Regions from separate parts of the Shewanella decolorationis genome, predicted to be linked through region 3. Evidence: predicted binding sites of a transcription regulator. Region 3 holds the regulator's gene; each other region holds the start of a gene.
The links. The regulator FliA, encoded in region 3, starts transcription of late flagellar genes. The targets are predictions, from matches to a motif close to CTAAAGNTNNNNNNNNNNNNGCCGATA.
Positions count from the first base shown of each region.

Region 1 (3,263 bases), 1.1 Mb from region 3:
TTGGGTAAGCCATTTTCCATTAATTCGTGGGACACGGGGATCGCATCGCGGGTGAGGGCTGAAATGGCTAACTCATTGAGTAAGCTTACATCCATCACTTTATGGCTAGTGATCTTTAAGCGCTTGGCGAGGGATTTGGCAACTTCAATTTCTTCACGGTGACGTTGACCATAATCGAAGGTGATCCCGTGGACTTCATCAAACTGAGTTAAGGCTTGAATAAGACAAGTCGTTGAGTCTTGTCCGCCACTGAAAACCACTACCACCTTTGAAACTGACGCTGCTGACATAGGATCCACTTAAATTGACACATAAAATAGGGCGTAAGTGTAACTCAGGCGCTAGGGCTTGCAAACTCTTTGCTGGCGTGTGGCGACGGGCATATCGCTCTTGGCATCACTCTGTCTGAGGCGGTAAAAACTTGCAGCTGCAGCTAAAATCCTCTATAAATGCCGCCCCAGAAAAACGGAACGCTAGCATGAATTACCCAGTCAACGAAGTCTTTGAAACCATTCAAGGTGAAGGTGTCTTTACCGGAGTGCCAGCCATTTTTGTACGTTTACAGGGTTGCCCTGTGGGATGTGCTTGGTGTGATACCAAACAGACTTGGGACCTGCTTGAGGAAAACAAGGTGTTACCCGAACAAGTGATCACCGTCGATGGTTCCGTAGGACGCTGGGCTAATCATACAGCGCAGAGTCTTATCGAGGCGTTCAACGCTAAGGGATATACGGCGCGCCATGTGGTGATCACTGGTGGCGAGCCTTGCATGTACGATCTGCATGAATTAACCCACACGCTCCATGCTGCTGGCTTTGCCACTCAAATCGAGACCAGTGGCACCTTTGAGGTGAAGTGCGATGCTGATACCTGGGTGACTGTCTCGCCAAAGATCAATATGAAGGGTGGTTATAAGGTGTTAGCGCAGGCCTTGAGCCGCGCCAACGAGATAAAGCACCCGATAGCAACCGAAAATCATATCGATGAACTCGATGAGTTACTCAAAGGGATTGATGTGTCAGCGAAAACGATTTGTCTGCAACCCATCAGCCAAAAACCAAGGGCGACAGAATTAGCGATGAAGGTGTGTATTGCCCGTAATTGGCGTTTATCGATTCAGACCCACAAATACCTAAATATTGATTAATGGCCACTTAGCTCAGCAGCATTGGTCTTTAATGCTCAGAAATAGTTTTAACGCTCCGAATGGGGCGTTTTTTATCAGCAAAATCCATGGATTAAAGGTAATAGGGTTAAGCGATAGAATAAGTTTGAATAAGCGGGAGTGCTAGTAAGCAAACTTGGGGAATAATGAGAGATAAAGCGTGAGATAAGAAAGAAGTGGTGGAGGGAGAAGGATTCGAACCTTCGAAGGCGGAGCCGTCAGATTTACAGTCTGATCCCTTTGGCCACTCGGGAACCCCTCCACATATTTTCTTCAACTTTTAAGTCCGACTCATCGAGTCTGATTTAAAAGTTATCTTAAATCTTGGCCGGATTTAAGGGTAAAGCAAGTTTACAGCAGACCAACGATTTTCGAACCATACAAGATAAAAGTGGTGGAGGGAGAAGGATTCGAACCTTCGAAGGCGGAGCCGTCAGATTTACAGTCTGATCCCTTTGGCCACTCGGGAACCCCTCCACGAGTATCTTTTATAGCATCGTTAATTGTTAGTGCAAATGGTGGAGGGAGAAGGATTCGAACCTTCGAAGGCGGAGCCGTCAGATTTACAGTCTGATCCCTTTGGCCACTCGGGAACCCCTCCTCAATTGCGGCCGCCATAGTAGTCAGAAACGTTTGGCATGTAAAGTCTAAATATGAAAATTTTCCTAAAGTTCTGGTTCAACTGGTCGATTAACTAACAACGAGTTGTTTTAATGATGTTTTTTTATGCAAATCGATGTTCCTTTAATCAACGAAGCCCAAATTGGCTCCCGCTTAAATGCGGCAATAGAACACAACAGGCGAGGAGAGTTCGCCCTGTTGTTATCGCTATTGTCTGCAGATGCGAGGGACATGGCGCAGTTTCAATGGCAAAAAGAGCTCGATAATGCAGAAAAATTTCAACGTCAGTTTGAGTTACCGCCGAAGCAAGCACTTTTGGCAGATTTATCGACGGATAAGAATGTTATCGACAACAGTGCCGTTTTTGCAGAGCAAGGGGCGAGGGCGTTTCAGTTGCAACAGGCATTGCGCCCTGAAGCGTTAGTGATCCGTGGTGGCGAGCCTATTGCCATGGCTGAAGCCTTGAGCAACTGCGATCTCACCACACGTCTGCGCCAACGTGGGCAGTTGCCATCCCCTAAAGTGGATGTAATGCATTTTGCCGATCAACTGGCCATTCAACGTAATCTTGTGCCACTCCTTGCGAGTGCTTAAGTCTGTTTTTATACATATTTTCTTGTCTAAATTACCGCCACTAGTGTCGATACACAATAATAAGCGTGAGCTAAAGCTGAGTCTCTATTACCACAGTTACCTATAATAAAGTGTTATTGATGCAGGTTATGTATCACCCTTAAATAAAGCTATATAGCCATTAAAGAGGAAAAACAGATGAAAGGTATCATTGCAGGACAAGCGGCAACCGTGAACGATACTTGCACCGATTGTGGCAGTTTTGTGGATATAGGAGCGGTAATTGATGAACAAGATACTGCTCTCGAGTTGACCTTTACCGGGGCGCAAGCTGAGGTTGATGCGACCAATATGCTGGAACGGGCTCAAGCACGTTTTAGCCAAACTCAAGGGAATATTGTGCCAAATAATGCGGGTGCAACGTTAACACTGGTTTTTGATGTCAGTGTTGAGAAGATGATTTTCCAATTAGAAAATGGGCTATAGCACGATCTCTGTGATACAAATCAGAGTTAATTTGTAATAAAGTGTGGCCGATGTTGCTGTTTTACATGTAGATGTGTAATCTGCGTCAGCAAAAATAATGATAAATCGGCTCCATTAACTTGCCTATTTTTGGCGTGTTAGTCGCAGCAGTACCGTTTTACCCAACACGAAGTTTTGTAGGGATCAGAGTGAAGCGACGTCAGCATCAGCATTTATTAGAATCTTTAGTCCATTCTTCGGCTAAGCAGCAGGGGGACTTTACTAAAACGGCAGAATTAGCCACTGAGTTACTCTGCCAGAATTTAGCTGTTTCGCTGGTGTCGGTTTGGATTTTTTCCGCCGACCAATCGAGCCAGTCCCTCGTCGCCCAATTTGGGGCCATGGCGCTGCAAGATACTCATCGTCCGCATTCATTAAA
Region 1 is NZ_CP037898.1:289,897-293,159, forward strand. Features, by position in the region: gene queC (7-cyano-7-deazaguanine synthase QueC) at 1-290, opposite strand, end outside; gene queE (7-carboxy-7-deazaguanine synthase QueE) at 479-1,147, shown strand; tRNA gene EYR25_RS01280 (tRNA-Tyr) at 1,343-1,427, opposite strand; tRNA gene EYR25_RS01285 (tRNA-Tyr) at 1,558-1,642, opposite strand; tRNA gene EYR25_RS01290 (tRNA-Tyr) at 1,682-1,766, opposite strand; gene EYR25_RS01295 (VC2046/SO_2500 family protein) at 1,892-2,380, shown strand; gene EYR25_RS01300 (DUF406 family protein) at 2,558-2,845, shown strand; gene EYR25_RS01305 (sensor domain-containing phosphodiesterase) at 3,034-3,263, shown strand, end outside.
Region 1: EYR25_RS01295 (VC2046/SO_2500 family protein) is a predicted target of FliA. The motif match lies at 1,831-1,857, and genes of this name have one in related genera.

Region 2 (3,263 bases), 790 kb from region 3:
AATACCGCGAATTTTGGCGATCTCCTCGGTGACTTTAACCCCCGGCAAAATCCCCCCTTTGCCTGGTTTGGCCCCTTGGCTCATTTTGATTTCAAACATTTTCACTTCAGGGTGCGCGGCGATCTCTTTAAGTTTGCCATCATCCAAATGACCATGCTCATTACGAACACCATATTTGGCTGTGCCGATTTGAAAAACTAAATCACAGCCGCCCTTTAAATGATAAGGGCTTAAACCGCCTTCTCCTGTGTTTAACCAACAACCAGCCTGCGCTGCACCGTGGGATAAAGCGGTGATAGCGGGGCGCGATAGGGCGCCGAAGCTCATGGCGGAGATATGGCAAATGGCTTTAGTGGTATAGGGCTGTTTGCAGTCGGGGCCTATGGTGAGTGGATGAATAGGGGTTGTGTCTTCATCTTGAGTGGGAAAGGCGGTATTCATAAACATAATTGTGCCCGTGCTATCCAGCGGGCGTGTCGAACCAAAGGCAATGGTTCTATCAACATTTTTAGCTGCTCTATATACCCAGCTTCGTTCTGCGCGGTTAAAGGGGAGTTCTTCCCTGTCCTGCGCAAAAAAGTACTGTCTAAAAAACTCGCCTTGTTTCTCAAATAAATACCTAAAGCGACCAATTACGGGGTAGTTGTGGCGTACAGCCTGTTTGGTTTGCAGTTTGTCAGCAAAGTACATGTAGACAATGGCTAGGGCGCCAAATCCGACAATGATCAAGAATAATCCAGAGAAGAGGTCGAGTCCCCACATAAACCAATTGAGTTCTTGCATTTTGTTATCCTTTATTCATTGCCGTAGCGGGTAGAAATTAAGCTTGCTGGCTGTCCATCATTAATCGAGAGTAAAAACAACTGACTGTAATCATTTTCACTAATATTGGGGATCTCTGGACCTCCGAGAGCTTTAATGATCAGTGGCACAGTATTGGAATGACCCGCGATTAAGCTATTACCTTTAACCGCATGCACTTGCTCAACGATCTGTTGAATATGGGCTTCGAGAGGTTTTTCGGCGGCGACGACAGTAATAGGCAAATGTCGCTCCGCAGACATTGGCTCTAAGGTCTGCCGGGTTCTTTGATATTGCGTGGCAATCAACTGAGACAGTGGCGTACGTGTTAAGGCGCTAACGAGTGCGAGAGCCCGTTGGTTACCGTCTGGGGAGAGTTGTGGATCCGCAGTTGGGGCATCGGCTTTTTCGGCATGTCGCACAAGAATAATTAGACGACCTTCGGCCCATACAAGATTAACTGGGCTAACTCCCATGGCTGTGAAGACTAACAAGCCCAATAGCAAGCGTCGTAATAGCTTGATGGGATAGGAACGCTCCGTTTGCCGAAGCCGAGTTAATGCCTTGAAACCACGAAAGATGGCCATGCGTCATATCCTTATATTATTGGCGTATGCAAGCAAGAAACGGAAAGTGAATCTAAATTTGGGTGCAAGCATATTCACTATTTGCATCATTGTGTTAGTTGATGATGGTACTGCAATTTATAAATTAACTAAAGCTGCTCAAAATTTGGTCGATAATTTAGTTTCCCAAAGTTGAGTGGACTAGCATCATGGAAATCAATAACCCTGCACAGGTACAGAGCACTTCTTCGACCCACAATAAATATGCTGAAAACGCGGCAAATAGTGATAAGACGAAAAATGTGGATGCCACCTCTAAGCAGACGGCGCAGCAAACCAGTAAGCAGTTAATGAATCAAGCGATTCTATCGGCACAGGAAGACGTGAGCCTAAAGTCCGGTGATCAATCTATGACCTTGCTTTATCGCGCGGCAATCGAAGCGATAAACAAAGAGCTAGCCCCTTCGATGGGCGAAAACGCCATTCAAACCGCCTATGACAATAACGTTGATACTTCCCCCGAGGCAACGGCCGACAGGATTGTGAGTTTTGCAACGCAGTTTTTTAGCATTCACCAGCAACAAAATTCGAATATGAGTTTGGACGAACAGCTGGACAGCTTTATGAGCATCATAGGTGGTGCGATCGACAATGGTTTTAAGGAGGCGAGAGATATTTTATCTGGCCTCAAAGTATTGCAGGGAGATATCGCTGATGGTGTCGATAAAACCTATGGGTTAGTGCAAGAAGGATTGCAAGCCTTTAGGGACAGCTTCAATAAAAAATCGGATGAGACTTAAGCGACTAACGTTTAACTTCCCTTCCTCTTACTTACGCTTAAGCCCCTTGAATAAGGGGTTTTTGTTGCGCTGATAACAGTCTATGCTAGGGGTCTATTTAACGTTTTGCTTGAGGGCGGGTTATGTGGACTAAGGGACGCGTTATTGAACGTATTGATTGGAATGATAAGTTATTTTCGCTGCGGATAGCGGCCGAGTTAGCTCCCTTTATTCCCGGTCAATTTATTAAACTAAGTCAGCAGCAAGAGGATAAGCGTGTTGCCAGAGCTTATTCCCTTGTAAATTCCCCCGATAAGCCCTATGCCGAAATTTTGGCTGTCGCCGTAGAGGATGGCCTGTTATCCCCGCAGTTACAGAATCTTACCATAGGGGATGAAATCGACATCACCCCAACAGCCACCGGCTTTATGACCTTGGATGAGATCCCAAAAGGTGAGTTACAAGGTCGGCATTTATGGTTTTTAGCCACGGGTACGGCTGTGGGGCCATTCTTATCCATGCTGGATACCGCAGAGCCTTGGCAGCGTTTTGAGAAGATCGTACTTGTCTATGGTGTGCGTGAAGCTAAAGACTTGGCCTATCTGGATAAATTAAAGGGCTATGCGGCGCAATATCCAGATCAGTTTATCCTGTGTTTAACCGTCACCCGTGAAAAGCTTGATGATGCATTGCAATGCCGTATCCCCGATGGCTTAGTCTCGGGCGAAATCGAGCGGAAAGTAGGATTAACCCTAAGTGCGGCGGATTCACAGGTGATGATTTGCGGTAATCCGGGGATGATTAGTGGCGCCCAAGCGGCATTGCTTGACAAGGGGCTCTCGAAAAATTTACGCCGTGCTCCGGGGCAAATAACCGTAGAAAAATATTGGTAGTCGTTTGAGTGTTAAAAACATTATGTAGATTGTTTTAATATCTTTGTTTAAGAAGGATTTTTTGATGAAGTTGCTCTGCTCTCTCGCTTCACCCTATGCTCGCTGTGTTCGCACGTTAATCCGTTATTTAGGGATTAAGGATATCGAAGAAGTCTTAGTCAATCCGATGGAAAACACCGCTGAGCTACTTGATGTTAACCCGCTTGGGCAGATCCCATGTCTAA
Region 2 is NZ_CP037898.1:2,132,444-2,135,706, forward strand. Features, by position in the region: gene EYR25_RS09755 (FMN-binding glutamate synthase family protein) at 1-783, opposite strand, end outside; gene EYR25_RS09760 (histidine phosphatase family protein) at 795-1,388, opposite strand; gene EYR25_RS09765 (DUF5610 domain-containing protein) at 1,577-2,167, shown strand; gene EYR25_RS09770 (ferredoxin--NADP reductase) at 2,290-3,039, shown strand; gene EYR25_RS09775 (glutathione S-transferase) at 3,104-3,263, shown strand, end outside.
Region 2: EYR25_RS09765 (DUF5610 domain-containing protein) is a predicted target of FliA. The motif match lies at 1,517-1,543, and genes of this name have one in related genera.

Region 3 (3,263 bases):
TGATCCAAAGTGGGTTGCCATTAAGTTATGTTACGGATGGGCAGCGAGTGCCCGAAGATATGAAAGTTGCCGATACTTTACTGCTCGCAGAGCAAGCATTAGCGGCCTTAGAAAACACTGAACAACAATCGTTACCAGACACAGCGTGGTCAGATAATATGACCTGTGCATTTGAGTAGAGTTATGACCCTGGATCAAGCAAGTGGTTTACGTATGATGAATCAACCCTATAACGAAAAAGTGAAAGTAATCGCGGTTACGGGTGGTAAAGGTGGCGTGGGTAAAACCAGTGTATCCATCAATACCGCAGTAGCATTAGCCGAAAAGGGCAAGCGTGTCTTAGTGCTTGATGCCGACCTTGGCTTAGCAAACGTCGATGTCATGTTAGGGATCCGTGCTGAACGTAACCTTTCCCATGTACTCTCAGGCGATGCTGAGCTGGACGACATTATTGTCCGCGGTCCTAAAGGTATTGGCATTGTCCCCGCGACCTCTGGTACTCAGGGTATGGTCGAATTAAGTCCTGCGCAACATGCGGGGTTAATTCGTGCTTTCAGTGAGATGCGTACCCAGTTTGATATTCTTATCGTCGATACCGCGGCGGGGATTTCAGATATGGTGCTCAGTTTCTCCCGTGCGTCACAGGATGTGCTAGTTGTTGTTTGTGACGAGCCAACCTCAATCACTGACGCCTATGCGTTAATCAAAATCCTCAGCCGTGAACACGGCGTCTTCCGCTTTAAAATTGTTGCAAATATGGTGCGTAGTTTGCGCGAAGGTATGGAATTGTTTGCTAAACTCAGTAAAGTGACCGACAGATTTTTAGACGTGGCACTTGAATTAGTGGCAACGATACCGTTTGACGAGAATCTGCGTAAATCGGTACGTAAGCAAAAGCTTGTAGTTGAGGCTTATCCTAAATCTCCTGCAGCGATTGCTTACCATGGTCTAGCGAATAAAATTATGAGCTGGCCAGTACCCCAGCAACCTGGTGGGCATTTGGAGTTTTTCGTTGAGCGATTAGTTCAGCGACCAGATTTTCAAGAGGAAAAAACGAGTGAATAAAGCCGCAGCGTATACTTGTTTAGACAATAAAACGTCAATCGTTGAACAGTATGCACCGTTGGTTAAAAGAATTGCACATCACTTGCTCGCCAGATTACCTGCTTCAGTGCAGCTCGATGACTTGCTTCAAGCGGGGATGATGGGGTTATTAGAAGCATCATCTAAGTTTGATGGCGGTAAAGGTGCAAAGTTTGAAACCTTCGCCGGCATAAGGATCCGTGGTGCCATGTTGGATGAAATCCGTCGTGGCGATTGGGTTCCTCGTTCTGTCCACCGTAATAATCGTCGAATTGCTCATGCCATTGATGAGTTAGAGCAAGTGCTGGGTCGTGATGCACGCGACACAGAAATTGCAGAAAAACTTGATATGACGCTAGATGAGTACCATCATATTCTTAACGATGTTTCTGTTGGTAAAATCATAGGGATAGAGGACTTAGGCGTATCACAGGATATACTTACCACAAGCGATAATGTTAGTGATGGTACGTTTGAAGTGTTGGCAGAGACCCAGTTTCATTCTGCACTTGTAGAGGCAATAAAATTATTGCCCGAAAGAGATGCGCTAGTGCTATCGTTGTACTACGATGAAGCATTGAATTTAAAAGAAATTGGCGCCATTCTTGAGGTAAGCGAATCGCGTGTTAGCCAGATTCTAAGTCAGGCAATGTTGCGACTCAAAGGCAAACTCAAGCATTGGACATAAGTATAATTATTAATTGAGCACTGAATGTCAGCTCACCGGAGGAAACCTTGGACAAGAATATGAAGATTCTCATCGTTGATGACTTTTCGACAATGAGACGGATCATCAAGAACTTGTTGCGAGACTTGGGCTTTAACAACACCCAAGAAGCGGACGATGGCTCAACCGCCTTGCCAATGTTGCAAAAAGGGGATTTTGATTTTGTCGTCACAGACTGGAACATGCCTGGAATGCAGGGGATTGATTTGCTCAAAGCAATTAGAGCAGATGACTCCCTTAAGCATTTACCTGTGCTTATGGTGACCGCTGAAGCAAAACGTGAACAAATTATCGCTGCTGCGCAAGCAGGAGTGAATGGCTACGTCGTTAAACCTTTTACTGCAGCAACTTTAAAAGAGAAGTTAGATAAAATATTCGAACGACTCGCTTAAGCAGGGATGAGCTATGAAGTCACAAACATCAGGGCTCATCACGCTCGAGCAAGCGCAGCGTTTAGTTGAATTATTGAACGCTAATGAACAAACTCAAGCGGATGATTTATTTAGGGAACTCGCTGCTCCACTCCAAAGAGAGCTCTTTGACGAAGTCGGAAAACTGACTCGGCAACTACACAGCGCATTAATGGATTTCCAAATCGATAATCGTTTGATTGAGTTAGCTAATACTGAAATACCCGATGCTAAGGAAAGGCTGAGTTATGTCATTGACATGACGGAGCAAGCTGCAAATAAAACGATGGATGCAGTTGAAGAATGCTTGCCGTTAGCGAATGCATTAACCGCGAATATCCAGCAAGTGATGCCATCTTGGGATAAGTTAATGCGTCGTGAAATTGCACTCGGTGATTTTAAAGTGCTTTGTCACAATGTTCAGCATTTGATGTCGCGTAGTGAACTGGATTCAAACCGATTACGTGAATTGCTCAACCAAATATTGATGGCGCAGGATTTTCAAGACCTGACAGGACAAATGATCCGTCGGGTAATCGATCTAGTGATGGAAGTTGAAAGTAATCTGGTGTCTATGCTGACGGTGTTTGGTGAGCAGCCAATAATTGAGAGTCAGATTACTCAGAAAAATAATATTGAAGCTGAAGGGCCGATAATGAATGCCGAACTTCGTCAAGATGTCGTAACGGGTCAAGACGAGGTGGATGATCTGCTATCGAGTCTGGGTTTCTAACTGGGAGTCAATTTGATGGCCTTTGATGTAGATGAAGAGATACTCCAGGACTTTTTAATTGAGGCGGGGGAAATATTAGAGTTGCTTCAAGAGCAGCTTGTCGCCCTTGAAAATAATCCTGATGATACTGACTTGCTAAATGCCATTTTTAGGGGGTTTCACACCGTAAAAGGCGGCGCAGGGTTCCTTAGTCTGACTCCCATGGTTGATGTCTGCCATGAGGCTGAAAATACATTCGATTTATTACGCACAGGTAAGCGTAGCGTTACCGCTGAGTTAATGGACATCATTCTTCAAGCCGTTGATGCGA
Region 3 is NZ_CP037898.1:1,341,647-1,344,909, forward strand. Features, by position in the region: gene flhF (flagellar biosynthesis GTPase FlhF) at 1-179, shown strand, start outside; gene EYR25_RS06035 (MinD/ParA family protein) at 184-1,065, shown strand; gene EYR25_RS06040 (RNA polymerase sigma factor FliA) at 1,058-1,771, shown strand; gene cheY (chemotaxis response regulator CheY) at 1,819-2,202, shown strand; gene EYR25_RS06050 (protein phosphatase CheZ) at 2,216-2,953, shown strand; gene EYR25_RS06055 (chemotaxis protein CheA) at 2,969-3,263, shown strand, end outside.